DNA from 3 places in the Micromonospora sp. WMMD964 genome. Region 1 is predicted to be linked to each of the others. Evidence: riboswitches for the same ligand, from Rfam matches in the RefSeq annotation. Region 1 holds a riboswitch; each other region holds the start of a gene.
What was found. A riboswitch is a leader RNA that binds a small molecule or an ion and turns the genes downstream of it on or off. The one in region 1 is predicted to bind S-adenosylmethionine.
Positions count from the first base shown of each region.

Region 1 (10,026 bases):
GCTCGGCCCGACGCCCACCCCGGAGCTACTGGCCCACCACCGCACGGTCCACGACCGGCTCACCGCCGCCGGCATCCCGTTGACCGAGCACTACCAGCCGGGCCGCTGGGTGCCGCACTGCACGCTCTCCATGCGGGTGCCGAACGCGCTGATGGCCGCCGCGGTGCGCCGCTGCCTGGAGGTGTTGCCGCTGAGCGCGACAGTGGTCGGGGCGGCCCTCACCGACCACGCGCGGGGCATCGCCCACCCGCTCCCCTGATGCTTTGCGGAAATGTCCGGTTTGGCGGGCGTCAGTCGGGAAACTGAAAACAAGCGGTGATTATGCGCTCTGACGTGGGATGGTTCGACGTAGATGCCGTCCTGCCGAGCGTGGTTCGCCCGGCCTGTGGCGCGGGGCTCCCGCCGCGCCGCCCTCGGCGGCCTCCACGAGAGGGGCAGTGCCTATGCAGGCTCAGCGCAGGCCACCGCGAGCGGAGCGGAGCCAGAACCGGGACGACCGGACCGCCGGCGGCCTGACCGGGGCGGCCACGCCCCTGACCATCTGGGCCGCCGCCGTCCTGCTCGGCCGGATCAGCGCCGGCGACGACGACATCGAGGACGAGCGGCACATCCTGCGCGGCATCGAGTGATCCGCGCCGGGCGGCTCACAGCCAGCCGCGCCGCTTGAAGATCAGATAGAGGGTCCCGCAGACCAGCAGCATCAACAGCAGCGCGAACAGGTAACCGAAGCGCCAGTGCAACTCCGGCATGTGGACGAAGTTCATTCCGTACACGGTGCCGATGAGCGTGGGAGCGAACAGGATCGCCGCCCAGGACGAGACCTTCTTCAGCTCCTCGTTCTGCGCGTAACTGGCCGCCGTGAGGCTCCGCATCTCCTCGTTCTGCTGCTGCGAGACGAGTGTGGCGTTGACGGTGAGGATGTTCTGCAACAGGTGCCGAAACCCGTCGACGCGTTCCACCACCTGGGTCAGGTGGTCGGTCACGTCCCGCAGATAGCGGCGCAGCTCCTCGTCCGTGTCGGCACCGCCCGCGCCGTCGGCCAGCGCGTCGAGCACCGCGAGCAGGGGTCGCGCGGCGCGCTGAAACTGGATCACCTCGCGGCTCAGGCCGTAGATGCGCCGGCTCGCGTTCGGGTCGCCGCCGAACACCTGGGTCTCGATCTCGTCGATGTCGTTCTCCAGCCCGGCCACGACCGGCGCGTACCCGTCGACGACCTGGTCGAGGATCGCGTACAGGACCGCCTCGGGGCCCCGGGCGAGCATCTGCGCCTCGACCTCCATGCGCCGCCGCACCGCGGCCAGATCCGGTGCCTCACCGTGCCGGACGGTGATCACGAAACCCGGCCCGATGAACAGGTGCAACTCGGAGAACTCGACCTCCTCCCGAAGGTCGTCGTAGCGGGCGGCGCGGAGCACCACGAACAGCGTCTCGCCGTAGCGTTCCAGCTTGGGCCGCTGGTGGGCGTTGATCGCGTCCTCGACCGCCAGGTCGTGCAGCCGGAATTCCCGCGCCAGCGAGGTGATCTGCTCGATGTCGGGCCGGTACAGCCCGATCCAGGCCATCGCGCCGTCCTGCTCCTGTAGGCAGCGGTACGTCTCGGCCAGGCCGGACGGCGACGCGAACCGGTGCCCGTGGAGGTAGACGGCGCTGTCCACCAGGCCGCCGGCGGGCGGAGCGGGCGGCTCCGTGGACGGTGGCACGCCGACAGTGGTCTCGTACTCGTCGAGTTGGCGACCGAAGCCACCACCCGGGCGGAAGCGACGGCCACCGACCATGCCCCTGTCCCCTCCCCGGTGAGGCCCGGTCCGGCACACTCCCGCCAACCCGGAGGCGCTGCTTCCCCGGTGTCCCGAGGGCGAAACCCGCAGTGGGGCGAGGTGGGTTCCGCGCACCGGCGGACGGGCGCGTCGCCCAGGGCGGATACTCACGGTGACCAGGGGCGGTATGACGGGGGACGCGCCGGTGGAGGTCGACGGACGCGCGGGCCGGCTGCGGGAGTGGCTGCTGCGTGCCGGCGCGGAGGAACCCGTGCAGCACCCGGGGCCGCACGGGCGTCCACCGGAGCACCGGCACCACCCCTGGTGGAAGGTGATGTGCCTGACCGGTGTCGACTACTTCTCGACGCTGGGCTACCAGCCGGGCATCGCGGCCCTCGCCGCCGGGGCGCTCTCGCCGGTGGCGACCCTGGTGCTGGTGCTGGTGACCCTGCTGGGCGCACTGCCGGTCTACCGACGGGTCGCGGCGGAGAGCCCGCACGGCGAGGGCTCCATCGCGATGCTGGTACGCCTGCTGAGCTACTGGCCGGGCAAGCTGCTGGTGCTGGTGCTGCTCGGTTTCGCGGCCACCGACTTCATCATCACCATCACCCTCTCGGCGGCCGACGCCACCGCGCACATCGACGAGAACCCGTTCTGGCCGAGCGCGCTCAAGGGGCACGAGGTGCTGCTCACGCTGCTGCTCGTGGCACTGCTGGGCGCGGTGTTCCTCAAGGGATTCACCGAGGCCATCGGGATCGCCGTCGTCCTGGTCGCGGTCTACCTGACGCTGAACGCGGTGGTGGTCGCCGACGCGCTGTGGCGGGTGGTGACGCACCCGAGCGCGGTCGAGGACTGGACCACCGCGTTGACCACCGGCCACGGCGATCCGTGGATGGTGGTCGCGTTGTCGCTGTTGGTCTTCCCGAAGTTGGCGCTGGGTCTCTCCGGCTTCGAGACCGGGGTGGCCGTGATGCCGAGCGTGCGGGGCGACCCGCGGGACACCGAGGCACGACCGCTGGGCCGCATCCGTGGCACTCGCCGCCTGCTCACCACCGCCGCCGTGATCATGAGCGTCTTCCTGATCACCAGCAGCGTGACGACCACGATCCTGATCCCACCGGAGGCGTTCCAGCCCGGCGGGCCGGCGAACGGCCGGGCGCTGGCCTATCTGGCGCACGCCCACCTCGGGGAGGCGTTCGGCACCGTCTACGACCTGTCCACCATCGGGATCCTCTGGTTCGCCGGGGCGTCGGCGATGGCCGGGCTGCTCAACCTCGTACCCCGCTATCTGCCCCGCTACGGCATGGCACCGACCTGGGCGCGGGCGGTCCGGCCGCTGGTGCTGGTCTTCACCGCGGTGGCGTTCCTGATCACGGTCGTCTTCGAGGCCAGCGTCGACGCGCAGGGTGGCGCGTACGCGACAGGGGTTCTGGTGTTGATCACCTCGGCGGCGACGGCCGTGACCCTCGCGGCGGTGCGGCACCGGCAGCGCGGCCGCACGATCGCGTTCGGCACCATCGCGGTGATCTTCGTCTACACCACGCTGGCGAACGTGGTGGAACGCCCCGACGGCGTCAAGATCGCGGCCTGTTTCATCGGCGGGATCATCGTGGTCTCACTGCTCTCCCGGTTGTCCCGCGCCTTCGAGCTGCGGGTCGACCGCGTCGAGCTGGACCCGGTGGCGACCCGGATGATCAGCGAGCGTGACGGACGACGGATCCGCCTCATCGCCCACGAGCCGGACGGTCGGGACGAGGCGGAGTACCAGGCCAAGCTGGCGCAGACCATGGCGGACAACGACTTCCCCGACGCCGGCGACGTGCTCTTCGTGGAGGTGCGGGTCACCGACCCGTCGGACTTCGAAACCGAATTGGTGGTGACCGGCCGCCTGGTCGGCGGCCAGCACTCGGTGCTCAGTGTGACCAGCTCCGCGGTGCCCAACGCGCTCGCCGCCCTGCTGCTGGAGATCCGGGACCGGACCGGTCGGCGCCCCCACATCTACTTCGAGTGGACCGAGGGCGGCCCGGGCCGCAACGTCCTGCGCTACCTGGCGTTCGGGCAGGGTGAGATCGCCTCCGTCACCCGGGAGATCCTGCGCCGCCACGAGCCCGATCCGCGCCGACGGCCACACGTGCACGCCGGCTGACCGGAGTGCCGGCCACCCGTCTCCCCTGGTGAGCGTGGTCATAACGACTGGACGACCCACCCGTGCCTGCTGCTAGCCTCGGCGCAGGTCATGAGCGCCAGCGCGAAGCCCCGGCTCGCTGGCCGGCAACCCTCCTCCGCGGTGGGGTGCCCCGGGTGAAGACCAGGCACCGACAGGACGTCGGTGCAAGCGTGGCCTGGCACCCAGGTCAGCACAGACCCGGGAGAACCATGCGCATCCTCAGCACCGCCCCGCCGACCGGCATCGCGGACGTCCGCGTCGGTCGCCCCTCGCCGGCACTGATCCGGCGACGGCACGTGGACATGATGCGAATGTGCAGCGCCGCGTGTCGTCGCGGCAGCACGCACTAGCGCAGCACTCCTCCCGAACCTCCCTCACCGGTACGCCCATCGGGCGCACCGCCGGCGACGCACGTCCCGTGCGTGCCGGTACGCGACCTTCTCGGAGACACCCGTGCGACTTCTTCCTGCCCTGACCCGTGCCACCGCCCTGGGCGCAGCCGCCGTCCTGGCCGCCACCGCGCTCACCGCCTGCGGCGGCGACAGCTCGTCCGACAGCGGCGCCAACCCGTACGGCCTGGCGCAGCCGGGCGTGCTGCGGGCCGGCACGCTCACCGACGCCCCGCCGAACGTGTACCTCAAGGACGGCAGGTTCACCGGCTTCGACAACGACCTACTGACCGCCGTGGCCGGCAAGCTCGGCCTCCGCGTCGAGTTCGTCGGCACCGACTTCTCGGCGTTGCTCTCCCAGGTCAACAACCACAAGTTCGACGTCGGCAGCTCCTCGATCACCATCACCGAGGCACGGAAGAAGACCGTCGACTTCGGCAACGGCTACGACTTCGGCTACTTCGGTCTGGACGTCCCGGCGGGCTCGCCGATCACCGGCTTCGACCAGCTCGCCGGCAAGCGGGTCGTGGTGGTGCAGGGCACCGTGCAGGACGACTACGCCACCGGCAAGCAGCTCGACCCGGTGCGGGTGCCGGACTACAACGGCGCGATCAACCAGCTCAAGGCCGGCACCGCCGACGCGTGGATCGCCCCGGCGGAGATCGGCGAGAAGTCGGCCGCCGACAGCAACGGCAAGATCACCGTGGCGGCCAAGCAGCTCAGCCCGGCACCGACCGCGTACGCCGTCGCGAAGGGCGGCGACGAGCTGCGCGAGGCGCTGAACAAGGCTCTCGACGAGGTCATCGCGGACGGCACCTGGAGCCGGTTGCAGGCCCAGTACTACCCGGGCCGCCCGATCCCGGCGGACTTCAAGCCGGGCAGCGGCGCGGTCACGCCGTCGGCGGCCACGTCAGCCGCGCCGTCGGCGTCGGCCGCCTCCTGAGCGGTGACGAGCGAGCAGGACGGTAGGAGAGGCGACCGATGGATCCGTTGAGCACCCTCTGGGAGACGTTCTTCGACCTCGACGCGATGCGCGAGGCGCTGCCCGAGATGCTGACCGTCGGGTTACCGAACACGCTGATCCTGGCGGTCTCCGCCGCCCTGCTCGGCTCGGTGCTGGGCCTGCTGCTGGCCGTCGCCGGGATCTCCCGCAGCCGGTGGTTGCGCTGGCCGGCGCGGGTCTACACCGACGTGTTCCGGGGGCTGCCGGCCGCGGCGACGATCCTGCTGATCGGCGTCGGGCTGGCCCCGCTGGGCATGCAGGTCTGGGGTCCGGACCCCTACCCGTTGGGGATCCTGGCGCTGTCGCTGATCGCCGCCGCGTACATCGGGGAGATCTTCCGCTCCGGCATCCAGTCGGTGGAGGCCGCCCAGTTGGAGGGCGCCCGCGCGCTCGGCTTCTCCTGGAGCGACTCGATGCGGCTGGTGATCATCCCGCAGGGCGTCCGGCGGGTCCTGCCGGCCTGGGTCAACCAGCTCATCGCGCTGATCAAGGACTCCAGCCTGGTCTACTTCCTCGGCCTGGTGGCCAGCCAACGGGAGCTGTTCCGGATCGGGCAGGACTACGCGGCCACCACCGGCAACGAGTCCGCGCTGCTCCTGGCCGGGCTCTTCTACCTGGCGCTGACGGTACCGCTGACGCACGTCGTCAACTGGATCGACAGGCGGCTGCGCCAGGGCCGGCCGACCGCCGCGCCGACCGACGAGGACGACGACCTCCCGTTGCCCGCCACCGTTCAGGGAGACCGGCGATGACCACCGACACCACCACCTCGGTCAGCCTCGACGTCCGCGACGTGCACCTCGCCTTCGGGCCGAACCGGGTGCTGCGCGGCGTCGACCTGACCGTGCCACGCGGCGCGACGGCCTGCGTGATCGGCCCGTCCGGGTCCGGCAAGTCCACACTCCTGCGCACCATCAACCGACTGATCGAGCCGGACCGTGGCGACGTGCTGTTGGACGGGCGCAGCGTGCTGGGCGACGACCCGGACGGCCTGCGGCAGCGGGTCGGGATGGTCTTCCAACAGTTCAACCTGTTCCCGCACATGAGCGTGCTGCGCAACGTCACCCTCGCGCTGCGCCGGCTGCGCAAGCTCGGCGAGGACGAGGCGGAGGCCGTCGCCCGGGCCCAACTGGACCTGGTGGGGTTGGCGGCCAAGGCCGACGCACGACCGGCGCAGCTCTCCGGCGGTCAGCAGCAACGGGTGGCGATCGCCCGGGCGCTGGCGCTGCGGCCCGAGGTGATGCTCTTCGACGAGGCCACCTCGGCGCTCGACCCGGAGCTGATCAAGGGTGTGCTCGGGGTGATGGCCGACCTGTCCGCCGCGGGCATGACCATGGTGGTGGTCACCCACGAGATGGGCTTCGCCCGGCAGGTCGCCGACACCGTCGCCTTCATGGACCGGGGAGTCGTGCTGGAGGCCGGGCCGCCCGAGGCGGTCTTCGAACGGGCCGAGCACCCCCGGCTTCGCCGGTTCCTGTCCCAGGTGCTCTAGCCGCCACGGCTCCCAGTTGCCCTGAGCCGCCACGGCTCCCCGGTGCCCTGAGCCGCCACGGCTCCCAGTTGCGCTGAGTCGCGACGGCTCCCCGGTGATCACTCGTCGGGTCCACGCCCCAGCAGCCGGATCTCCTCGTTGTCCAGGGCGGCCTGAAGTTCCTGCAACACCAGGTCGTCGATCTCCCGGTTGTCGCGCAGGCGGGTGACCTCCCGACGCTTGTGGGCGAGGACCCGCAGGCGCAGTCGACGTTCCAGGCGGCGCTCCTCGGCGGTGCTCCCCCCGCTCTCGTCGAGGTCCTCCAGGTGCCGCTGGTACTCGGCCTGCAGCCGACGGACCGACTCCTCCTGCGCGCCGACCTCGGCCGCGACCTGCGGCAGGGCGGCGAGGCCCGCCTCGGTGGCCCGCCGTCGGGCGTGCCGGGCCTCGTCGACGCGTTCGGGGTCGCCGACCAGCCCCGCCCACCGCACCACCAACGGCAGGGTGGTGCCCTGCAGCAGCATGATCAACACGATCACCAGCGCGGTGACGAAGATGATCAGGTCGCGCTCGACAACCGGTTGACCGTCGACGGTCACCGTCGGGACGGCCAGGGCGGCGGCGAGCGACACCGCGCCCCGGAATCCGGACCACCCGGCGACGGTTCCCACCCGCCAGGCCGAGGGCCCCTGGCTCGGGTCCATGATCCGGCGGCGTCGCAGCCTCGCGATCTGCGCGGTGAGGTAGACGAAGAACAGCCGGGTGCCGATGACGACGAGCGTCACCACGAGCACGATCACCAGAGCACGCCCGGGCGAGGTACTGGTGATGCCCCGCACCGCGCGGGGTATCTGCGTGCCGAGAAGGACGAACAGCCCACCGTTGATCAGGAACGTGGACAGGTCCCAGAACGCGAACGCCAGCACCCGGGACCGGGCGCGGATCACCCGTGGACCGGCGTAGGACAGCACCAGACCGGAGACCACCACCGCCAGCACACCGCTGGCGTGCACAGCGTCGGCCAGCAGGAACGCGGCGAACGGCGTGAGCACGCTCAGCGCGCCCTCCCGAAGCGGGTCGTCGAGCCGTTTGCGGACCAGCACCACGGCCGCCCCCACCAGCACACCGGCCAGTACGCCGCCGACGCTGGCGCCGACGAACTCCTCGCCGATGCCCAGCACGCCCGGTTCCGCGCTGTGGACGAGCAGACCCACGGCCACCGCGAAGACCACCAGGGCGGTGCCGTCGTTGATCAGACTCTCGGCGTGCAGGGTGGTGAGCAGCTTTCGGGGCAGCCGTTTCGCGAGCCCGGTGACCGCCGCGGCGTCGGTCGGGGCGAGGACCGCCCCGAGCACCCAGGCGGCGGCGGGGTTCACCCCGAACGCCTGCGCGGTGAACGACACGGTGACCAGGGTGAGCACCACCAGCAGCACGGCGAGTGACCCGATCACCGGGAGGTTGGCCCGGATCTCGCGCAGACTGATGGTGAGGCTCTCCCGGTACAGGATCGCCGGGAGGAAGATCAGCAGCACCAGGTCGGGTTCCAGTGCCACGTCGGACAGCGGGGGCGTCAGGCCGAGCAGCACTCCGAACGCGATGAGCAGGACCGGCGGGGCCACCCGGTACCGTCCGCCGAGCGTGGTGCCGATCAGGACGGTGACGCCCAGCACCACGATCATGACGAGCGCCTGCACGGCGTACCCCCTTGATCGTCGCCGGCGGTGGACGCGCCGGTGGTTCCATCTGACCGCACCCACCGGCGGGTTCCGAGGGGAATCGGCAAGTAGCCGTGGGCGGCGGTCAGCGGGTCGCGGTGGCGGCGCGGCCCCGGGCGGTGACCGCGCGGGCGACCCGGCGATGAGCTGCCGACTCCTCCTCGCGGCCCAGCGCGGCCGCCAGGGCGGCGAGGTGCCCGGCCACCGGGCCGACGGTGAGCACGCCGCTGCCGGCGGCCAGTTCCTCCGCCGCCGGCGACAGTTCGACGTAGACCCGTTGCATCGTGTCCCGGTCACCGAGGGCACGCGCCGCCTGGCCGACGAGGCAGAGCCGCGCCTCCCGCAGAAGGTCGTGCGGCCCGTCCGGAAGGGCCGACAGGGCCGCTGCCGCGGCGTCCCGGTCGCCGTCGGCCAGCAGCAGCAACGGCCGGATCCACGGCTCGTGCGGCCCCCAGTCCAGGCCCGCCCAGTCGGTCCCGCCCGGGCCGGGGAGCGGCTGGTCGACACCGTCGGCCCCGTCGTCGACGGCGTCGGCCAGCCGGAGGCCGAGCAGCGCGAGCGGAAGCAACCCCCGGGTCAGGCCCGGCATGCCGTCGGCGGGCAGCCGGCCGGCCGCTTCGCGGTAGGCGTCCGCCGCCGCGGCCGACTCGCCGTCGAGGGCCCGGCGCAGTGCGGCGAACCACCTGGTGAAGACGGCGACCAACGGCAGGTCGTACCGCTCGGCGAGGCGGTCGGCGGCGCGGGCGTGCTCGTCGGCGGCGGGCCGGTCGGCCAGCGCGCAGTACGCCTGGACCAGGACGAGGTGGCCGAGCACCTCGAAGGTCACCAACCGGTGCCGGGCGGCGAGGTCGACCAGCTCGACACCGATCCGGGCCCGGTCGGCCGCCAGACCGACGCGCTGGAAGGTGTGCATGAAGCGGGCGTTGAGCGCGAAGGCCAGCAGCCCGGGGTCGCCGATCGTCCGGGCGATCGTCTCGGCCTCGGACGCCGCCCGGCGACCACTGTCGGTGGTGGTGCCGCGCAGCTCCAGCGCGAGGGTGCTGAGCAGTCGGCTGCGCCGGGCCGAGCCGGTCGGACCGAGAGCGGTCAGGGCCAGCTCGGCGGCTCGGACGATGTGCCCGGAGAGCCTGTCGTCGTCGTTGCGCGTCCAGACGGCGGGTACGTCGAAGCCGGCCAGCACCTCCTCGACCAGCAGCGGGTCGCCGACGGACTGGGCGGTGGTGATCGCCTCGGCTCGTCGCCCCCGCGCCTCGGCCAGCCTCCCGGTCACGGCCAGCGCGCGCCCCAGTCCGAGCAGCGCGGTCAGCCGTTCGCGCTGCTCGACACCGCCGGCGTGGTCGTACGCCTCGATCACCTGCCCCCACAGGCGGGCCGCCTCGTGCGGGTTCCCACCGCGCTCGGCCTGCTCGGCGGCGGTGCGGGCGTAGGCCCCGGCGCGACCGGCAGCGGCCCGTCCGCCCGCGCGCAGCAGGTGGTACGCCATCGCGGCGGGCTCGACGGGGTCTCGTCGTCGCAGCTCCTCGG
Region 1 covers NZ_CP120860.1:3,171,258-3,181,283, reverse strand. The annotation lists gene O7616_RS14770 (2'-5' RNA ligase family protein) at 1-259, shown strand, start outside; gene O7616_RS14765 (hypothetical protein) at 444-629, shown strand; gene corA (magnesium/cobalt transporter CorA) at 645-1,775, opposite strand; gene O7616_RS14755 (amino acid transporter) at 1,945-3,903, shown strand; SAM riboswitch class IV at 3,990-4,101, shown strand; gene O7616_RS14750 (ABC transporter substrate-binding protein) at 4,378-5,256, shown strand; gene O7616_RS14745 (amino acid ABC transporter permease) at 5,295-6,068, shown strand; gene O7616_RS14740 (amino acid ABC transporter ATP-binding protein) at 6,065-6,808, shown strand; gene O7616_RS14735 (Na+/H+ antiporter) at 6,907-8,481, opposite strand; gene O7616_RS14730 (AfsR/SARP family transcriptional regulator) at 8,588-10,026, opposite strand, start outside.

Region 2 (10,026 bases), 2.6 Mb from region 1:
GGCCTGCGGGCGACCGGAACTGCTGTTGGAGGTGGTGGTGGGCAACGACCGCGCCTACCGCGCCTACCAACGGCTCGGCTTCGAGGACACCGGCGTACGGGTCCCCCACCCCAACATCCCCGCGATGACCGAGCTGCAAATGCGCCGCCCAGCCTGAGCCGCCCTCCCCCGTCAGCGACCGGTGATCAAGAGGTTTGCGTCAGGAATCGCGCTGATCCTGACGCAAACCTCTTGATCACCTCGGGGGTCGGGGGTCGGGCGTCGGGGGTCGGGGGTCGGGGGGTCAGGCTGGGCGTCGGGACTGGACGATGCGGAAGCGGTTCGCCACATAGGCCCCGTCGGTCAGGGCCGCGTTGGCCGCCGCGTTGGCGCCACTGCCATGGAAGTCGGAGAACGCCGCCGACTGGTTCACGAAGACCCCGCCGGTGAGGTTGCAGGACAGGTGCACACCGACCTCGACAGCCACCGCCTCGGTGGCGTCGAGCACCGACTCGTCGGTGGAGTAGACCCCGGCGGTGAGCGCACCCTTCTCGCCGACCGTCCGGCGCAGCAGCTCCAGACTGTGCGCGGTGGAGTCGGTCGCGATGACGAACGAGATCGGCCCGAACCACTCCCGGCCGTAGGTCTCCGCGTCGTCCGCGGCCAGCTTCACGATCGCCGGGGTACGCACCACCGCGTCCGGGAACGCCGGGTGGGTGACGGTCTGCGACTCCAGCACCGGGGAGCCGACCTTCGTCACGTCGGCCAGCCGTTCCAGCACCCCGTCGTTGACGATGGCGCCGGTCAGCTCCACGCCCCGGGCCGGGTCGGCGGTGAGCTTGGCGACCGCGGCGGCGATCCCGCCGGCCACCTCGTCGAAGCTCTTGTGCCCCTGGTCGGTCTCGATGCCGCCGGTCGGGATGAGGATGTTCTGCGAGGTGGTGCACATCTGACCGCTGTAGAGGGTCAGCGTGAAGCCGAGGTTGCGGCACATGCCGGCGAAGTCGTCGGTGGAGTCGATGACGACGGTGTTCAGACCGGCCTTCTCGGTGTAGACCGACGCCTGCCGGGCGTGCGTCTCCAGCCAGTCGCCGTACTCGGTCGAACCGGTGAAGTCGACGATCTTGACGGCCTGGTGCAGGGCCAGGTCGCTGGCGAGCTTCTCACCGGGGGCCTCGGCCGCCAACATGATCAGGTTCGGGTCGAAGCCGGACTCGGCGAGCACCTCCCGGGCGTACTTCACGGTGATGGCCAGCGGCAGCACCGCCCTCGGGTGCGGCTTGACGATCACCGGGTTGCCGGTGACCAGCGAGGCGAACAGCCCGGGGTACGAGTTCCAGGTCGGGAAGGTGTTGCAGCCGATCACCAGCGCCACCCCACGCGGCACCACGTGGAACGTCTTGGTCATCCGCAGCGGGTCGCCCTTGCCGGCGGCCTTCTCCCAACCGGCGGTGCCCGGGTGCCGGGTCATCTCGGAGTACGCGTACGCCAGCGCCTCCAGGGCACGATCCAGCGCGTGCGCGCCACCGGCCTGGAAGGCCATCACGAACGCCTGCCCGCTGGTGAACTGCACCGCGTTGGCCAGCTCGAAGATGTGCTTGTGCAGCCGGTCGAGGATCTCCAGGCAGACACCCACCCGGGCCTGCGGACCGGCGTCGCGCCACGCGGGCAGCGCGGCCGAGGCGGCACTCACCAGCTCGCCCGGTCCGGCGTGCGGGTACCGCACCGCCAGCTCCACCCCGAAGGGGCTCGTCTCGGTGGCGACCCGCTCGCCGGTGCCCGGCTGGTCGAGCGGGAAATCACCACCGAGGTACGCCTCGAAGGCGGCCTTACCGTCGGCGGCGGCGGTCTCGCCGTACACCCGGGGGCTGGGAGATTCGGGATAGGCGGACCAGTAGCCCCGCTCCGTGATCGCGGTCAGCGCACGGTTGAGGGTGTCGGCGTGCCTCTCGTACAGGGGATGCGGGGTCTCCGTCATGCCCGCCATCATGCATGACGGACGTCCGCGAGCAGTAGCGCCGATACCCGTCAGAGGGTGAGCTGCCAGTCGGTCCAGGCGTCCACCGGGCGGAAGCCGAGCTGCTCGTTGATCGCCACCATGTAGCTGTTGCTCGCCGCGTTCCAGGTGTCGATCACGCGGACCGCCGGTTCGTGGGTGAGCAGGTGGTGCAGGTTCTCGGCCTTGGCGATCAGGCCGAGCCGGTGCCCACGGTGGGCCGGGTCGACGATGGTGATCTGTTGGTACGCGTGCCAGTCGGCGGAGGCGCCCACGTCCAGCAGGGTCCAGGCGACCAGTCGACCGGACGCCTCGTGTCGCATCCCGAGGTGGTAGCGCCGACGGCCCCTGGCGTCCAGGGCGCGCTCGTTGCCACGGATGCGGTCGGCGTCGACCTGCTCCGGTTCCCACTGCACGTCGCCCATGGGCGCGTCCATCATGAGCCGGCCGTCCAGGTAGGCGATGTCCGCGACGTACTCCTGCGGGGTTGTTCCCTGCCAGCAGACCGAGTGGTAGCCCTCGGCCCGGGGTCGGGCCTCGGCCAGCGCCGCGCGCAACGCGACCCGGTCGATCCCACCGACGTCGAGTCGGCGACGCACCTCGGCCAACGCGGGTCGGGCGCCGGTGGCGGCGGCGAACGCGTCCCCCGCGGCCGACCGCGCCGGCCCGTCGGGCAGCGCGGAGACGGCCATCGCGACGACCCGCTTGCGACCGTGTTCACGGAGCAGACGCACCGCGTACTCGTGCAGCGCCCGGCCGACGCCCCGCCGCCGTAGGTCGGGGTGCACCACCAGCTCGACGGTGGCGTTGTCGGTGTTGTCCAACTGGGGCAGGTCGAGCTGGAGGTACCCGGCCGGCACACCGTCGAGTCGGGCCAGCGCCCAGAGCGACCGGGTGCCGGGCATCGGGGTGTGGACCATTGCGTCGAAGCGTCGCCGGCAGAAGGGTGGGAAGTCCGGCAGGTCGGCGTCGTTGGCCGCCGACCCGACCCGGTACGCCTCGTCGATGCCGGCCCGGTCGGTGCCGTCGAACGACGTGATGGTGATGCTCATGCCGCTGAGCGTGCACCCGGGAAAAGCGATCGGGCCAGCGAATTACTCGCTGGCCCGATCGAACGTGGTCGGGAGGGACACTCGCACAACGCCTCCGGCGTTGGGTCGTAAGAACTTCAAAAGTCTTCGGCGAAATGCCCTCCCGCACGGAGCATCTTGCGCCGTCCGGTTCCTGCCGTCAAGTCCGTAGCGGCGGGTTTTCCACACTCACAGCGAAAACCCAGTTACCCGGCGGATCGCCCGCCCTCCGTCCGGGCGGTCCGCGCTCAGCCGAGTAGACCCGCGTCGCGGGCGGCCCGCAGCGAGGGCTTGATGTGGTGGGTCGGCCCGACCTGACCGGCCACCGCGTCGATGGTCTTCAGACCCTCGCCGGTGTTGAACACGACGGTCTCCTTGGTCGGGTCCAGCCGACCGGACTCGACAAGCTTGCGCAGCACCGCGACGGTGACGCCGCCCGCGGTCTCCGCGAAGACACCCGTCGTACGGGCCAGATCGCGGATACCGGCCCGGATCTCGTCGTCGTCGGCGTACTCCATCCAGCCGCCGGTGCGGCGGACCGCCTCCAGGGCGTAGAGGCCGGCGGCGGGGTCACCGATGTTGAGCGACTTGGCGATGCCGGTGGGCTTGACCGGGGTGATCGTGTCGGTGTCGGCGTGCAGCGCCACGGCGATCGGGTTGCAGCCGGCCGACTGCGCGCCGAAGACCTTCCAGCCCCCGGCCGGTGCCTCGACCAAGCCGATCTCCACCAGCTCGGAGAACGCCTTGTCAATCTTGGTGAGCAGCTCGCCGCTGGCCATCGGGATGACCACCTGCGCCGGGATCCGCCACCCGAGCTGCTCGGCCACCTCGTAGCCGAGCGTCTTCGAGCCCTCCGCGTAGTACGGCCGGACGTTGACGTTGACGAACGCGGTGTCCTCGAACTCGTCGGTCTCCACCAGCTCGCCGCAGAGCCGGTTGACGTCGTCGTACGAGCCGTCGATGGCGACCAGCTCACCGCCGTAGACGGCGGTGGTGATGACCTTGCCCTGTTCCAGGTCGCTGGGGATGAAGACCACCGAGGGCACTCCGGCGCGGGCGCCGTGCGCGGCCACCGAGTTCGCCAGGTTGCCGGTCGACGCGCACGCGAACCGGGTGAAGCCCAGTGCCCTCGCCGCGGTGAGAGCCACCGAGACGACCCGGTCCTTGAAGGAGTGGGTGGGGTTGGCGCTGTCGTCCTTGACCCAGAGCGGCGCGGTGATGCCCAGCTCGGCGGCGAGGTGCGGGGCCGCCACCAGCGGCGTCAGCCCCGGGTCGAGGGTGACCCGGGTGCTCGGGTCCTGACCGGCGGGGAGCAGTGCGGCGTACCGCCAGATGTTCTTCGGCCCGGCCTCGATCTGCTCCCGGGTGACGGTCGCCAGGGCGGCGGTGTCGTACTCGACCTCCAGCGGGCCGAAACACTCGTAACAGGCGTGCTGGGCCGCGAGCGGGTAGCGCGCCGAACAGGCACGGCAGACCAGGGCGCGGGCGGGGCTGGCGGAGGTGTCGATGCCGGAGGCGGCGAGCGTCGACGTCATGTCGAGAGTCCTCTCATCTTTCCCCGCATCGCACGGTGCGGCGGGGACGGAATTGGCACCTGCCCCGCCTGTCGCTCAGCGGTGAGCGCGCGGGGTGGTTGCCGGGGCGTCGTCGGGCCGTATCCCTCAGCCCCTCTGGATGAGGTATGCAGTTGTGCCGCCGAGTCTAGGACAACGCTGTCCGCCCTAGCTACCGCCGATCCCAGCCAGTGGGTCAGCGAGCGCTCACCGCCTCGCGGTCGGTCACCGCGATCGGATCCGTCACCGCGCTCGCGGCGGGCAGCGACGAGGCCCGGGTCCGGGGACGGTTGGCCAGGTTCGCGGCGACCAGCGCGGCGATGGTGACGGCGGCACCGACCAGCTCGACCGGCTCCGGACGGTAGCCGCGGGCGATCTGCACAGCGAACGTGGTCACCGGGACCAGGTTCATGAACAGCGCGGCGTTGGCGGCTCCGAGTCGCTGCACTCCGGTGTTCCAGGCCAGGACCGCGATGACGGCTCCCACGATCACGGCGTACGCCAGCTGTGGGGTGACCGCCACCAGGTCGGCGGCGGCCGGCGCGTGCTGCCGGCCGACGGCGTCCGCGCCGATACTCACGGCCAGCATGGCGGCGGTGCCGGCGAGCGCGGTGAGCGTGGTGAAGCGCAGTGGCGACCACGTGCCGAAGCGGCTGGCGCCGTGCGTGTAGATGCCCCAGCCGAGCACCGCGCCGATCATCATCAGGCCGCCGAGACCGAACTGACCGAGCCCGGCAAGGCTTCCGCGCGTGATCACCAGGCCGACGCCGAGGAGCGCCACCAGGGAGAGACCCAGCAGGAGAGGCTTCGGGCGTACGCCGTCACGGGCCCACCGGACCAGCTGGGTGATCACCGGGGTGGTGGCCACGAAGAGCGCCACCTGCTGCGGAGCGGCGTGTTCGAGCGCCAGCCCGGTGAGCACGTTGAAGCCGGCGAAGCCGACCACTCCGAGCACCACCACCTCGACCGTCCGGACGCCGGGCCGCAGCGCGTCGGCACCCTCGCGGAGCAGCAGGATGGCGACCAGGACGACGGCGGCGAGAAGGTAGCGGGCGGTGGTCAGGTTGAGCGGGTCGACCCGGTTCAACGCGCTGGCCAGGACCGGGAACATCACCCCCCAGCCGAGGGCGGCGAGCAGTGGGTAGGCGGCGGCGCGGGGTCGCATCGGCAGCTCCAATGTTCGAGTATCGTCGAACCAACGACACCGACCCTAGGAGCTTGTTCGACTGTTGTCGAACAACGGTTACACTGGTCACATGGAGCCGCACGAACCCGACCTGAGCGCCGTACCGGTCACCGCCGTGCTGGCCGCACTCGCCGACGACGTGCGGCTGCAGATCGTCCGGGCGCTCGCCGAGGGCGGCGAGGCCGCCTGCGGAAGCTTCGACTTCGGCGTCTCCAAGGCGACTCGCAGCCACCACCTCAAGGTGCTCCGCGAGGCCGGCCTCACCCGCACCCGCGCCGCCGGCACGAGCCGCCTGGTGCGGCTCCGCCGCGACGAGCTGAACAGGCTCTACCCCGGCCTGCTGGACGCGGTCCTCACCTCCCGCCCGCCGGGCTGACCGCCCCCCCACCCACCGGCGTCACCGCCGCGCCCGACGGGGGACCACCTTCTCGCGCGCCCTTTGGAGCTGAATCGTTTGCGGCATCGGGCCGGACGGCCGCCCTCGCTCCCCAAACCCGCACGCGCCGCCGGAACCGCCTCGTCGAGGCTCCGGCGACGCGCGGCACGGGTCTGCTCAGACGGACACCGGGCTGGGCTCGGCCACCGAGGACGGCAGTGCGTCGGCGCGGCGTCGGAAGAGCAGTGCGTCAAGCGCCCACGGGCCGGAACCGAGTGCGGCGACCAGCAGGAACGACCAGCAGAAGAGGGCCGACAGTTCGCCCCCGTTGTGCAGTGGCAGCAGATGGTCCGGCTGGTGCACGACGAAGTAGGCGTACGCCATCGAGCCGGACGCCAGGAGCGCGGCGGGTCGGGTGAACAGCCCGACCAGCACCAGGGCGCCGCAGACCAACTGGATCAGCGCCGCCCACCAGCCGGGCCAGGTGCCGACCGGTACCGCTTGGCCGGTCATGGGGTTGCCGCCGAACAACCCGAAGACCGAAGTCAGACCATGCAACGTGAACAGCAGACCGATCACGATGCGGAACAGGGAGAGGGTCGGCCCGCCGAGCCGAGAGACGTTCATGGGTACCTCCATCGAAGGAACGGATCTCTTCAATGTGAGGCATGAAAGTATCGAAGCTTATAAATTCCTTGCTAGTGGGAAAGTCCCCGGTCGGAATGTACCGGCACCTGGGGCCTCGCGTCGAGCACCCGCAACGCCATAGCCGGACCGAATGCGCCCCTGAGCTGCGCAAATAGTCCAATCATGGTGAGCCAGCCGCCGTGGGCACGCTCCCACACTGTGGGTGCGGCCCGTTTCGCCCACCTTCCACGCGGGCCTGGTGCAGCTCTAACCCGCGATGAGGTGTCTCGCGAGTCATGCGACCTGGCTCGCTGAGATGGCGTCGCGCTCGAATTGGCGCTGCGCCACTCTCTCGGCCACGTGCTCGCCATCGACTTCGGCGAGACGACGCTCAGCGAGGAAGACCGGCAGTTCCTGCGTACCCGGGTCTGCTGCGACACCAGGCTCGACGGGACCGGCCGCTGCGGACGCTCGGCCGACCACGACGGACCCTGTCTGGCACCGTGACACGGGCCTCGGCAGCTGGAATGGCTCGGACTCGCCTCGGCCGCCGGTTCTCAGCCCGCCCGGTTCGACGCTCTCGAGATCATCCAAGCCCTGCAAGCGTAAGCATGCGAGTGATGCCCTAAACGATTCAGCTCGAAAGGCGGGCCGGGACGGCACGCCAGCGGATTAGGGGCAGTGTCACCGCCCCGCTTCCGGGGCAGCTCAACAGGCCCCGACCAGACGACGGCAGGTCTACCAACAGCGCTGCTGCGGGGGCCAGGCAGCGGTGGGACACCTCGATGGGCGAGGATCGACAGATGATCTCCAGCCATGTGGCAGCACGGCGACGGGCCGGCGCGGCGGTCGCGACGGCGCTCCTGCTCGCCGCCTGCACCACCGGCGACCATCGCGGTCAGGGTGGGGACCCCACGGGCCCGCCACCGACCGCGCCGAGCGGCACCCCGTCCGCCGGTGGTGTGCCGCTGGCGGAGTGCCCGGAGTCCGGGGTCCAGATCCGGTCGACCGGATCGGACGCCGCGATGGGCCTCCGCGCCCTCGGCCTTGAGCTGGTCAACTGCGGCGGCCGCCCCTACCAGCTCAACGGGTACCCGATCCTGCACGTGTTCGACGAGCAGCGCGAGCCGATCATGCTGCGGGTGGTCAACGGCGCCAAGGAGATCACCTCGGGCTTCGACCAGCCGGCCCGGCCGGTCACCCTCGCCGCCGGGGAGCGGGCCACCGCCGTGGTGCTCTGGCGCAACCTCGTCACCGACTCGACTGTGGTCGCCACGAACGGGGAGTACCTGACGGTGGCACCGGCCGCCGGCCGACCGGCGGTCGAGGTCGACCCGGACGGGCCGGTCGACCTCGGCAACACCGGACGGATCGGCGTCAGCGCCTGGAAGAAGGCCGACCCGTCCACGCCGGTGCCGACGCGTCCAGCCCCGCCGCCGGCACCGAGCGCGGTGCCGTCGTCGGTGAGCCCGCCGGACGGTCGGCTGTGAGCGCAGCGGCTACGACGTGATGTCCTTGCGGGTGAAGCGCCAGAACGCCAGCCCCCAGAACACCGTCGCGTAGCTGATCGCCGAGACGCAGCCTCGTACCACGTCGTCGGTCTGCACCGGGGTCGACAGCAACCCCAGCCAGGCGGTGCTGAAGTGGGTCGGCAGAAAGTCGCGTACCGCGCCCAGGGCGGTGATCTGGTCCAGGATGCTGGACAGGATCCAGAGCAGTACCGCGCCACCCACCGCGCCCAACGCGGCGTCCGTGGTCACCGACAGCAGGAACGCCAGCCCGGCCACCACCAGGAGTACGACGGCCAGGTAGCCGAGCACCGCCAGCAACCGGAGCAGCCCTTCGGTGGGTTCCAGCTCGGCGGCGACGGTGCTGCGCAGCGGCGACCAGCCGTACCGCAGGGTCCCGACCAGCAACGCGGTGCCGGCCAACAACAGCAGGGCCAGCCCCGAGTACGCGAGCGCGACCACCAGCTTCACCGCCAGCAACCGGGCCCGGGGCACCGGGATCGCCAGCAGGTAGCGCAGGCTGCCCCAACTCGCCTCGCTGGCCACCGTGTCCCCGCAGAAGAGCGCGACGACGACCACCAGGAGGAACGACGCCGACACGAAGATGGAGAACAGGGTGAAGTTGAGGCCGCCGGAGGTGGCCAACTCGACCAGGCTGGAGAACTCGTTGCGGCCGTTGTCGTCGTCGCCCGAGTCGAACTGGAACGCGATCAGGATGATCAGCGGCAGCAGCACCATGAAGCCGAGCGCCAACTGGGTCCGCCGCCGGGACGCCTGCCGCCGGAACTCCGCCGCGAAGGGCAGGGTGGCCGACGGCCGGTAACCGCGGGCCTCGCCCGCTTCGGACACCACCATCACCGGTCACCGCTTCCCCGAGAGTTCTCGCCCACCAGGGCGAGGAACGCGTCCTCCAGGCGGCGCCGGGGCACCACCCGGTCCACCCCGATGCCGGCGCGCACCAGCTCGGCCACCACCTCGCTGCGGGCCGTGCCGTTGGTGTCGACGACCAACTGCCCGTCGCTCTCCGGGAGCACCCGGACGCCGTGCAACCGGTCCAGCACCGCCCGTGCCGCCTCCGGGTCGGTGACGTCGAACAGCACGCTCGGCGACTCGCCCACGATCTCCTCCACCGGCCCGGACGCCACGATCCGCCCCTTGTTCACCACCACTGCGTGGGTGCAGGTCTGCTCCACCTCGGCCAGCAGGTGGCTGGAGACCAGTACCGCCCGCCCGTCGGTGGCGTAGCGCTGGAGCACCCGGCGCATCTCGGCGATCTGCGGCGGGTCGAGCCCGTCGGTGGGTTCGTCCAGCACCAGCAGCTCGGGGAGGCCGAGCATGGCCTGGGCGATGGCCAGGCGCTGCCGCATGCCGTGGCTGTAGTTCTTGATCCTCCGGTGCACCGAGTCACCCAGGCCGGCGATCTCCAGCGCCGCGTCGAACTGCGCGTCGTCCCACGGCCGCCCGGTGGCCCGCCAGTACGCCTTCAGGTTCTCCAGGCCGGACAGGTGCGGCAGGAACCCGGGCCCCTCCACGAGCGCGCCGATCCTCGACAGCACCGGCGATCCGGGCACCAGCCGGCGACCGAACACGTAGATCTCCCCGGCGGTCGGCTGGGTCAGCCCCATCAGCACCCGCAGGGTGGTGGTCTTACCGGCGCCGTTGGGCCCGAGCAGACCCACCACCTGACCCGGGTGCACCTCGAAGTCCACGTTCGACACGGCGACGAAGCCG
Region 2 covers NZ_CP120860.1:611,095-621,120, forward strand. The annotation lists gene O7616_RS02880 (GNAT family N-acetyltransferase) at 1-157, shown strand, start outside; gene paaN (phenylacetic acid degradation protein PaaN) at 284-1,957, opposite strand; gene O7616_RS02890 (GNAT family N-acetyltransferase) at 2,008-3,027, opposite strand; gene thrC (threonine synthase) at 3,294-4,580, opposite strand; SAM riboswitch class I at 4,591-4,726, opposite strand; gene O7616_RS02900 (DMT family transporter) at 4,795-5,763, opposite strand; gene O7616_RS02905 (helix-turn-helix transcriptional regulator) at 5,855-6,160, shown strand; gene O7616_RS02910 (DoxX family protein) at 6,338-6,787, opposite strand; partial or broken gene O7616_RS02915 (hypothetical protein) at 7,112-7,294, shown strand; gene O7616_RS02920 (DUF4232 domain-containing protein) at 7,591-8,277, shown strand; gene O7616_RS02925 (ABC transporter permease subunit) at 8,287-9,150, opposite strand; gene O7616_RS02930 (alpha/beta fold hydrolase) at 9,150-10,026, opposite strand, start outside.
Region 2: linked by a shared signal. The riboswitch ahead of thrC (threonine synthase) and the one ahead of O7616_RS14750 (ABC transporter substrate-binding protein) in region 1 are both predicted to bind S-adenosylmethionine.

Region 3 (10,026 bases), 2.6 Mb from region 1:
GCCACCGGCAGCAGGCGGACCAGGAAGCGCCAGATGCGGTTGCCGTCGCGCAGGAAGAAGAACGTCGCGAAGAGCACGAGCAGCGTGCCGGTCAGCACCTCCGCGAGCGTCGCGGCGGTGCTCAGCGCGCCGCTGGTGAACTTCGAGGTGTTGTTGTTGATCCAGCGCTGCGCCTCGTCGATGTAGCGGTCGAGTTGGGTGTCGGAAAGGTGCAGCGGGCCCGTCTTCAGCCAGTTCTGGATCTGCCGGACGCCCTCCGAGGACTTCTCGCTCAGCTCCGGCACGCCCCGGATGAACTCGTTGACCACGAGCGTCAGCGTGCCGATCACGCCGACCAGGCCGCCGACCAGCACCACCGCCGTCGCCAGCGACCGGGGGAACCGGGCCTGCAGCAGCCAGCCCACCGCCGGCGCGAGCAGCGCGGAGAGCAGCAGCGCGATGGCCAACGGGATGATCACGATCTTGATGGTGCCGACGATCCGGAGCAGGGCCCAGGCCACCACACCGATCACGATCAGCCGCCAGCACCACGCGGCGGCGATCCGCAATCCGTGCGGGACGTCGGCGTCGTCCCGGCTGGAGGTCGAACTGTGCAGGTCCACCGGGGGTTCGGCGCCGTAGACCGAGGCGCTCGGCGGTGCGGTCGGGCCCGGCACGGCCGGCGACGCCACCCGGGCCCCCTCCGACACGTCACTCAGCGTGCCCTCGTCGGCCTGTGCCGACTCCTGTCGCGACTGGTAGGCGCGGCGAAGCCGCCCGCGTACCCGCTCGAAGCGGCTCAAGCGCACCTCCTGGCAGAAAAAGCTGGTCCGCCCACGACGACAGGTCGGCCAGCATACGTTCCCTGCCGACACCGTAGGGCAGTTCCGCCACACATTGCCCCGGCCACCACCGGCGTAACCACCGGCAGCCCGCCGTCGGCCACACGGTAGCGTCTGCGGCGTGACCGCCGACAACGATCTCGACGCCGGCCTGCCGATCCGCCTGCTGCACGACCGCGTGCTGGTCCGGATGGAGGGCAGCGAGGGCGAACGTCGCTCCACCGCCGGCATCGTCATTCCGGCGACCGCCGCCGTCGGCAAGCGCCTCGCCTGGGCCACCGCGGTGGGCGTGGGCCCGAACGTCCGCGCCATCGTCTCCGGTGACCGGGTGCTCTTCGACCCGGACGACCGCTCCGAGGTCGAGCTGCACGGTCGCGGGTACGTGTTGCTGCGCGAGCGCGACGTGCACGCCGTGGCCGCCGAGCGGGTCGAGAACGACTCCACCGGCCTCTACCTCTGACGCACCCTCCCCCTGCCGTGCACCGTTTGCCCCGCCGCACGACGGGAAGCCATCCGGCGACCGTGGCCCTGGGGAGGGACGATGCCGGTATTCGTGAAGAAGCTGTTGACCTGGGGCTTCGTCGCGTTCCTGATCTACTTCGTGGCCTTCCGGCCGGACGGCGCCGCCCAGATGTTCCGGGCGATCGGGGCCGCGTTGATCGCGATGTTCCAGGGCTTCGGCGACTTCCTCACCTCGCTGATGACCTGAGCCCCGCTGATGTGCAGAGCCCCGCTGATGTGCGGAGCCCCGCGATGACCTGAACCGCCGGACGAGGCCGGCGGCCGTCAGTGGTGAGCGGGGGGCCAGGGCGCGGGCGGCCGCAGGCCGGGCCAGCCGGGCGGGGCGTAACCGACAGGTGGCGGGGCGGGCGTCAGCACCACCGGAATCGGCACCACCGGCTCGTCCGGCGCACTCACCGGGCGCTGCGTGCCGTCCGGGAAGCGCAGGTGGTAGCGGCTACCGTCCCAGAGCCCGGCCGGGGCCTGCGGGTCCCGACCGACGAACACCGACCGGTAGGCGCTGATCGCGTCCAACAGCTCCCGCTCCTCCCGCGCCGTCCGTTCCTGGTCGGCGGCTTTCCGGTCCAGGCCGCGCAGCGTGCCGTCGCGCAGCAGGGCCAGGCGGGTGGCGGCGGACTGGTAGCCGCGCATCGCCCGCACCCCGGCGTCGCCGGCCACCCGGCGCGCCCAACTGCGGGCCGCGTGCCGCCGGCCGAGGCTGCTCAACGCGGCCACCTCGGGCGGGCTCAGCCAACCGGCGCGTACGTAGTCCGGCAGGACGCGCTCGGTGAGCCGTCCCTCCCAGGCGCGCAACCAGATCGCCAGCCCCACCGTGCCGAAGAAGACAGGCACCATCAGGCCCAGGAAGCCGTACAGCATGATCACCGCCTCGCCGGTGGCCTGGGTCAGCGTGGGCAGCAGGTTCCACGTGCCGTGCAACATCATCGCCAACAGCAGGCCGGCGATCGGGGCGAGCACCCGCACCCGCCGGTCCGCCGTCCGCGCCGCGATACCCAGGCCGAAACCGGTCATCGAGGTGAAGAGCGGATGGGCGAACCCGAACAGCAGGATCCGCAGGATGAAGATCGCGATGACCTGCTGGATGCCGGTCGCCGGGCCGTACCTGTCGACACCTGACGCGTAGCCCAGCCCGCCCAGGTAGAGGATGTTCTCCACCATCGCGAAGCCGACCGCGGACAGCCCGCAGTAGACCAGGCCGTCGGTGATCCCGGACCACTCGCGGCGGCGGAACACCAGCAGCAGGATCGGGCCGAGAGCCTTCGTCGACTCCTCGATGAACGGCGCCACCAACACGCCGGTGAGCGCGGACGGCAGCCCCCAGTCGGCGAAGCGGCCTGCCGCGAAGTCGTTCACGGTGAGCGAGGCGGCGGTGGAGACGAACGCGCCCCAGGCGAAGCAGAAGATCAGATACTTCAGCGGCTCGGGCTCGTACCGGTCCAGCCAGAGGAAGCAGGCGACCAGCACCGGCACCGGCAGGATGGCGGCGGCCACACCGATCAGCAGGGCCTGCAGGCCGAGCGACTGGCCCAGCGTGAAGACCATGAACACCGCGCAGGCGGCGATGAGCAGCACCACCCCGGCCAGCGCCAGGAACCGCCGCCAGCCCAGTCGGCGGCGCGGCATCCGGGGCGCCTCGCCGACGGACGGGGCGCTGGGTGCGGGCGGCGGCGACGGCAGCTGCGAACCGGGCGGGGTGTCGGCCATGCGGTCAGCGTAGCCATCCGCCGCCGACTGGTCCGGTCGCATCGGTTGCCGCTATGCTGCCGGCAGGTCACGAGTGCCAGCGCGAAGCCCCGGCTTGCTGGCCGGCAACCCTCGTCGAGTTCGCGGTGGGGTGCCCCGGGTGATGACCGGGCCCAGCCCGATCGGTGTGCTGGGCAAGCGCGGACCCCGTCCCGACAGTGCACCCGGGGTCCCTGACCCCGGAGGTCCCGGCGTGTCCGTCACTCTTCTCCCCTCACCCTCCACCCATCTCGACGCCGCGCCCGAGCCGGCCTCGTCGGGGCCGCTCGACGTCCTCGGCGTACCGGGTGAGATCAACCTGGATTACGCCGCCAGCGCGCCGTGTGCGCGGGCCGCCGCCGACGCGGTGGCCGAGCTGCTGCCGTGGTACGCGAGCGTGCACCGTGGGGCGGGAGCGTTGTCCCGACGCTGCACCCTCGCCTACGAGCAGGCCCGGCAGACGGTGGGTGACTTCTTCGGTGCCCGCGCCGACGATCACGTGATCTTCACCCGCAACACGACCGACGCGCTCAACCTGCTGGCGAAGGCCCTTCCGGCCGGCACGACCGTGGTCACCTTCGCGGGTGAGCACCACGCCAACCTGCTGCCCTGGCCGCGCGGCTCGGTGCGGCTGCCGGTGCCCACCGACCCGGACGCGGCGGTACGCGACCTCGCCGCCGCCCTCACCGAACTGCGCCGGGGCAGCAACCCGGCGCTGCCGGTGCTGGTCGCCGTGACCGGTGCCAGCAACGTCACCGGGGAACTGTGGCCGGTCACCGAGCTGGCCCGGGTGGCGCACCGGCACGGCGCCCGGATCGTGCTGGACGCCGCGCAGCTCGCTCCGCACGCCCCGGTCGACCTGCTCGCGCTCGACGTCGACTACCTGGCCGTGTCCGGCCACAAGCTGTACGCGCCGTTCGGTGCGGGCGTGCTGATCGGCCGGACGGACTGGCTGGACGCCGCTCCGCCCTACCTGGCCGGTGGCGGCGCCACCAGCCGGGTCGGACCGGCGACCCACGACGTGACCTGGGCTACCGGGCCGGCGCGGCACGAGGGCGGCACACCGAACCTGCTCGGCGCGGTCGCGCTGGCGGCCGTGTGCGCGGCGCTCGACGACGCCGACCGGGCCGCGCTGGCCGCTCACGAGCAGGCGCTGCTGACCCGACTGCGGACCGGCATCGCCGCTCTGCCGCACGTCGTGGAGCTGCGCACCTTCGGCCCGGACGCGCCCCGCGTCGGGATCGTCTCGTTCGTCGTCGTCGGCTGGGACTCCAGCGACGTGGCCGCGCGGCTGGCGGCCGAGCACCACATCGGCGTACGCGACGGGCTGTTCTGTGCCCACCCGCTGGCTCGACGTCTGCTCAGCGAGGCGGCGGCGCGTACCGGTCGACCGGACCTGCCGCCCACCGCGCTGCGCGCCAGCGTCGGCCTGGGCAGCACGGCTGCGCAGGTGGACCGGCTGCTGACCGCGCTCGCCGAACTGGGCTGAGGGCTCAGCCGACGGGTGGGGCGGTGGGCGGTTTCGGCGTCTCGTCGGGCTTGGCCGGCTCGGCGACCGGCCGCTCCTGCTCCCCGAAGGCGGTGCGGATCCAGCGGTTCGCCTCCTCCTGCTCGATCCCGGAGGCCACCAGCAGGTCGCTCGCGGTGGTACGGATCTGGGCGACCACCACGCTGCCGGAGAAGCCGACCCCGGCGCCGTACGCCCGACCGGCCTCGCTGACCGCCCGCAGGGACCGCTCCCGGGCCTTCTCCGGCTCCTCCCCGGCAGCGAACTCGTGTTTGAGCAGCCGGACCGACTCGGCGAGGTGAGCGATCGCGTCCGGCATCGAGTCGGGTACCGGTTCCTCGTCCTCGACGAGGGTGACCGACCGGCGGATCAGGGTGCCGCTGTTCCGCATCGCCCGGTCGATCGGGTCGGCCGCCTCCGCGTAGTGGGTCAGTTCGTCGCGGCGGTGCCAGCGGGCCGGGGAGAGGATGGCGGTCTCCTTCGCCCCCTCGATCGCCTCGCCCAACGTGGCCAGCTCCTCCTTGTTGTCGCGCAGCCGATCCAGTGCCCGCTGGATCTCGGCGCGGTCCCGGCCGCGTAACCCGTCCGCGGTGACGTCGAGCTGGGTGGCGAGCAGGTCGAGCGCCGGCCGGGCGGCCCGGTTGATCACCCGTAGTGGGTTCAGCGGTAGCAGCAACGCCGTGACCACGAGGGCCACCCCGCCACCGAGAAAGGCGTCGACGAACCGGGGGATCTCCAGGTTCTGGGTGGAAGGGCTCAGCGTCACGATCAGCACCGCCGTGGCCGCCGCCTGGATGACGATGGCCACGCTCGCCCCGGCGAAGATGGTGAGCAGGATCGCCACCGTGACCACCAGGCCGAGCTGCCAGGCCCCGGTGCCGAGCAGGTAGATCAAGAGGTCGCCGACGGCCACCCCTACCCCCACCCCGACGATCAACTCGATGGTCCGGCGGAACCGCTGGCCCACCGACGCGGCCAGGGTGCCGACCGCGGAGATCGGTGCGAAGACCGGTTGCGGGTTGCCGAGCACCTTGTGCGAGATCAGGTACGCGATTCCGGCAGCCAGCCCGGCCTGCAGGGCCAGCCCGCCCGCCATCCGCACCCGGTGCAGACGGTCGTGCAGGGTGGCCCGGCTCCGATGGCGCAGTTGCTCGGTCGCCTCGGCGATCCGGGCACCGTCGATGTCCACCAACCCGTCACGCAACGCGGTACGTCGCACCATCGGCTGTCGCTTGTCCCGGGCCACGGCCATGGGCGCGACTACCCGTGGTGGGCGCGCTGAATCCTCAGTTCCCACGCGTCACGGGCGGATACGGCAGACTCGGGCGGTGGTTGATCTACTCGAGCGATGGCGAGCAGCGGTACGAGGCGCCGGCGCGAGTCCGGACGCGTCGTCCGCCCGGGCCGGGGAGCAGTTGCTCGGTCGATGGCGCGAGCCGCACCGGCACTATCACACGGTGGCCCACCTGACGGCGGTGCTCGACGTGGTGGACGAGTACGCCGACCTCGCCGACCGGGTCGACCTGGTGCGGTTGGCGGCCTGGTTCCACGACGCCGTCTACGACCCACGGGCCGCCGGGTACGCCAACGAACGCGACAGCGCCGCGTTGGCCGACGAGGTGCTCGCCGGACTCGGGGTGCCGGCGTCCGCGGTCGCCGAGGTGCGTCGGCTGGTGCTGCTCACCGCCGGGCACACCGTGGCACCCGGCGACGGGGACGGCGCGCTGCTCTGCGACGCGGACCTCGCCGTGCTGGCCGCGCCGCCGGCCACCTACGAGCGGTACGCGTCGGCGATCCGCCGGGAGTACGCCCACGTGCCGGATCCGGCCTTCCGGGCCGGGCGAACGGCGGTGTTGACGAGTCTGCTGGCCCTGCCCGCACTGTTCCGGCTGCCGTCGCTGGCCGCCCGCTGGGAGGAGCCCGCCCGGGACAATGTGCGCCGCGAGCTGGCCGCGCTCAGCGAGGAGCCGGAGGGCCTGGGCTGACCAGGTGCTTCGGGCGACGCAGCCCGGCGGTGCGGAGCAACCGGACCAGTTCGCGGCTCGGCACCACCTGCGCGCCGAGCCACACCGCCGCCGCGAACCGGTCGGCCGGGATGTCGTAGTGGTCCCTGTCGAAACCGCGCCGGGGCGCGCCGAGCGTCTCGGCGAAGGCGTGCAGCTCGGCGTACGAGACGTCACTGATCAGGTGCGACCACAGCCGACCGCGCCACGGCCAGGCAGGCCGGTCCAGGTAGAGCATGGTGCCCAAGCTATCCCGCGCAGTCGATCATGTTGATGATCGCCGGCCGGCGACCTAGCCTCGGCTGCATGGCCCCCACCGATCTCCTCGACGACCTGCGCGACGCGCTCGGCGACGACGCCGTGCTCACCGACCCGGACCTGCTGCGGATGCACCAGCGGGACGAGGCCGACCTGTGCGCCGCCGGCACCCCGCTCGTGGTGACCCGCCCGCGCAGCACCGAACAGGTGGTCGCCGTGGTGCGGGCGGCGGCGCGACACGGCGTACCGGTGGTGCCGCAGGGCGCGCGGACCGGGTTGGCCGGCGCGGCGAACGCGGTGGACGGGGCGGTGGTGATCAGCACCGTCGCGATGGACGAGATCCGGGAGATCGACCCGGTGAGCCGGATCGCCGTGGTCCAACCCGGTGTGGTCAACGCGGCGCTGGCCGGGGCGGTCGCCAAGCAGGGGCTCTGGTACCCGCCGGACCCCGGGTCCTGGGAGTCGTCGACGATCGGCGGCAACGTGGCCACCAACGCCGGTGGCATGTGCTGTGTGAAGTACGGCGTGACCACCGAGTACGTCCTCGGCCTGGAGGTGGTGCTCGCCTCCGGTGAGGTGCTGCGCACCGGCCGGCGTACGGCCAAGGGGGTTGCCGGCTACGACCTGACCCGCCTCTTCGTCGGCTCGGAGGGCACCCTCGGCGTGATCACCGAGGTGACCGTGGCGCTGCGGCCCGCACCGGCCGACTCGCTGACCCTGGTGGCGGTCTTCCCGTCCACCGCCGCGGCGGGGACCGCGGTGGCCGAGATCGCGGCTCGTGGGCTCACCCCCAGCCTGTTGGAGCTGCTCGACCAGACCCACCTGCGGGCGATCGAGGCGTACCAGCCGATGGGGCTGCGCACCGACGCTCAGGCGCTGCTGCTGGCCGCTGCGGACACCGGCACCCGGGCGGCCGACGACCTGGCCGGTCTGGCCGCTGTGTGCGAGGCGGCCGGCGCCGACGAGGTCTACGCGGCCACCGACGCGGTGGAGGCGGCGGCGCTTCTCCAGGCCCGGCGGCTGGCGCACCCGGCGATGGAGAAGTTCGCCGCCGACGCGTACCCGGGCGGCAACGGCGGTCTGGTGATCGACGACGTGGCGGTGCCGCGTGGCTCGCTCGCGGCGCTGCTGGACGGAGTGGCCCGGATCGCTGCGGAGTGCGAGGTGCCGATCGGTGTGGTGGGGCACGCCGGGGACGGCAACATGCACCCGAACATCGTGGTCGACCGGGCCGACCCGGCGAGCGTGGAGCGCGGTCGGCGGGCGTTCGACGAGATCATGCGGCTCGGCCTCGACCTGGGTGGCACGTGCACCGGCGAGCACGGCGTGGGGCTGCTCAAGAGGGACTGGCTGGCCCGGGAGATCGGGCCGGTCGGCGTCCGCGTGCACCAGGCGATCAAGTCGGCGCTCGACCCGGCCGGTCTGCTCAACCCGGGCAAGGTGCTCTGACCTTCGCGGTCAGCCGTTGACCTCGGCCGACTCGGTCAGCCCTTGACCTCGGCCGGCTCGGTCAGCCCTTGACCTCGGCCGGGGTCGCCTGGGTGAGCAGCAGCAGGATCTCACCGGCGACCGGCGTGCGTTCCTCACCCGGGCAGTCCTGCGAGGTGATCAGCCCGGTCGAGGTGATGAGACTGGACGTCAGCGCGTCGATGCAGGTGGTCCGGTAGCGCCGGGCCTGGTCGGTCTCGTCGGCCAGCGACGGGTTGGCGAGCAGCACCTGGAGCCGTTCGGTCAACTCCGGAGCCAGGGTGCCCCGGGAGGTCACGCCGTCGCCGGCGCAGTCGAGGCACTGCCAGGCACCGTTGCGCTCGACGCTGAGGGTGCGCAGTGGGCCGTCCTCGCCGAGCCGTTGCACCAGGCTGACCTGACCGGCGGCGACGGTGGTGGGGATCTCCAACTGCGACCCGCCTCCCGCCGCGGCTCCGGTGGGTTGCGCGACGGTTTCACCCGGCTCGTCGCCGTCGAACAGCGAGCACCCGGTCAGGGCACCGGCGAGCGCGACGGCGAGGAGGGGTGTGAGCAGACGAGGGCGCGCGCGGGGTAGCACGCGCGGAAACCTACCCCACCGTAGGTAGCGTTCGAAACCACCATCCGGGTCGGTATCGATGGTTACCCATTGGTAACGTCGCAATTCGTCATCGAGCGGACGTGCGTAGCTCCGCCTGATCGTCGTCGCCACCACGATCGGCCGCGTAACCCCGAACGTCCGGGGCACCGAGCCGAGCCGCGTCCGCCGCCGCGTCGTCCGGCATCAACTGGGACTGCCGCTCCGCCTCCACCCGAGCGCGGTAGTGCTCCACCTCGCGGGCCCGGGTCGCCGCGTCCCAACCGAGCACCGCGCCCATCAGTTCGGCGGCGTGATCCGCCGACTCCAACCCCCGATGACTGGTCTCGAACGAGATCCGCGTCCGGCGGGTCAGCACGTCCTCCAGGTGCAGCGCACCCTCGGCCCGCGCCGCGTACGCGACCTCGGCCGCCAGATACTCCGGAGCCCCGGCCAGCGGAGACGCGAGCAGCGGATCGGCGTCGACGAGCGCCAGCAGGTCCAGGGTCAGGCTGCCGTACCGCTCCAGCAGGTGCTCCACCACGCCCACCGGGACGCCGTGCCGGCGAGCCAGGTCGGCACGGTCCCGCCACATCGCCGGGTACCCGTCGGCGCCGAGCAGCGGCAGGTCGGCGGTACGCGACGGGCGGGTCCCACCGAGCCGACGGGCCGCACGGTCGACCACGTCGGAGGCCATCACCCGGTACGTCGTGTACTTGCCCCCGGCCACCAGCAGCAACCCGAGCATGGGCTCGAAGACCGCGTGCTCGCGGGACAGCTTCGAGGTCGAGTCGGCCTCCCCGGCCAGCAGTGGCCGCAGCCCCGCGTAGACGCCCTCGATGTCGGCGGTCGTCAACGGCCGGTCCAGCACCGTGTTGACCTGCTCGAGGAGGTAGTCGATGTCGCTCGCGGAGGCGGCCGGGTGGGACCGGTCCAGCCGCCAGTCGGTGTCCGTGGTGCCGATGATCCAGTGCCCGCCCCACGGGATGACGAACAACACCGACTTCGCCGTACGCAGGATGAGCCCCGTCTCACCGGTGATCGCCGAGCGGGGCACCACCAGGTGCACCCCCTTGGAGGCGCGCACCCGGATGCCGGGCCGCAGCCCCACGTCGTTGAGCATCCGGGACATGTCGTCGCTCCACACCC
Region 3 covers NZ_CP120860.1:591,961-601,986, forward strand. The annotation lists gene O7616_RS02795 (AI-2E family transporter) at 1-782, opposite strand, end outside; gene O7616_RS02800 (co-chaperone GroES) at 943-1,281, shown strand; gene O7616_RS02805 (hypothetical protein) at 1,363-1,530, shown strand; gene O7616_RS02810 (PrsW family intramembrane metalloprotease) at 1,608-3,089, opposite strand; SAM riboswitch class IV at 3,113-3,233, shown strand; gene O7616_RS02815 (aminotransferase class V-fold PLP-dependent enzyme) at 3,379-4,554, shown strand; gene O7616_RS02820 (FUSC family protein) at 4,559-5,794, opposite strand; gene O7616_RS02825 (metal-dependent phosphohydrolase) at 5,901-6,557, shown strand; gene O7616_RS02830 (DUF4031 domain-containing protein) at 6,529-6,813, opposite strand; gene O7616_RS02835 (FAD-linked oxidase C-terminal domain-containing protein) at 6,882-8,282, shown strand; gene O7616_RS02840 (hypothetical protein) at 8,344-8,880, opposite strand; gene O7616_RS02845 (glycerol-3-phosphate dehydrogenase/oxidase) at 8,969-10,026, opposite strand, start outside.
Region 3: linked by a shared signal. The riboswitch ahead of O7616_RS02815 (aminotransferase class V-fold PLP-dependent enzyme) and the one ahead of O7616_RS14750 (ABC transporter substrate-binding protein) in region 1 are both predicted to bind S-adenosylmethionine.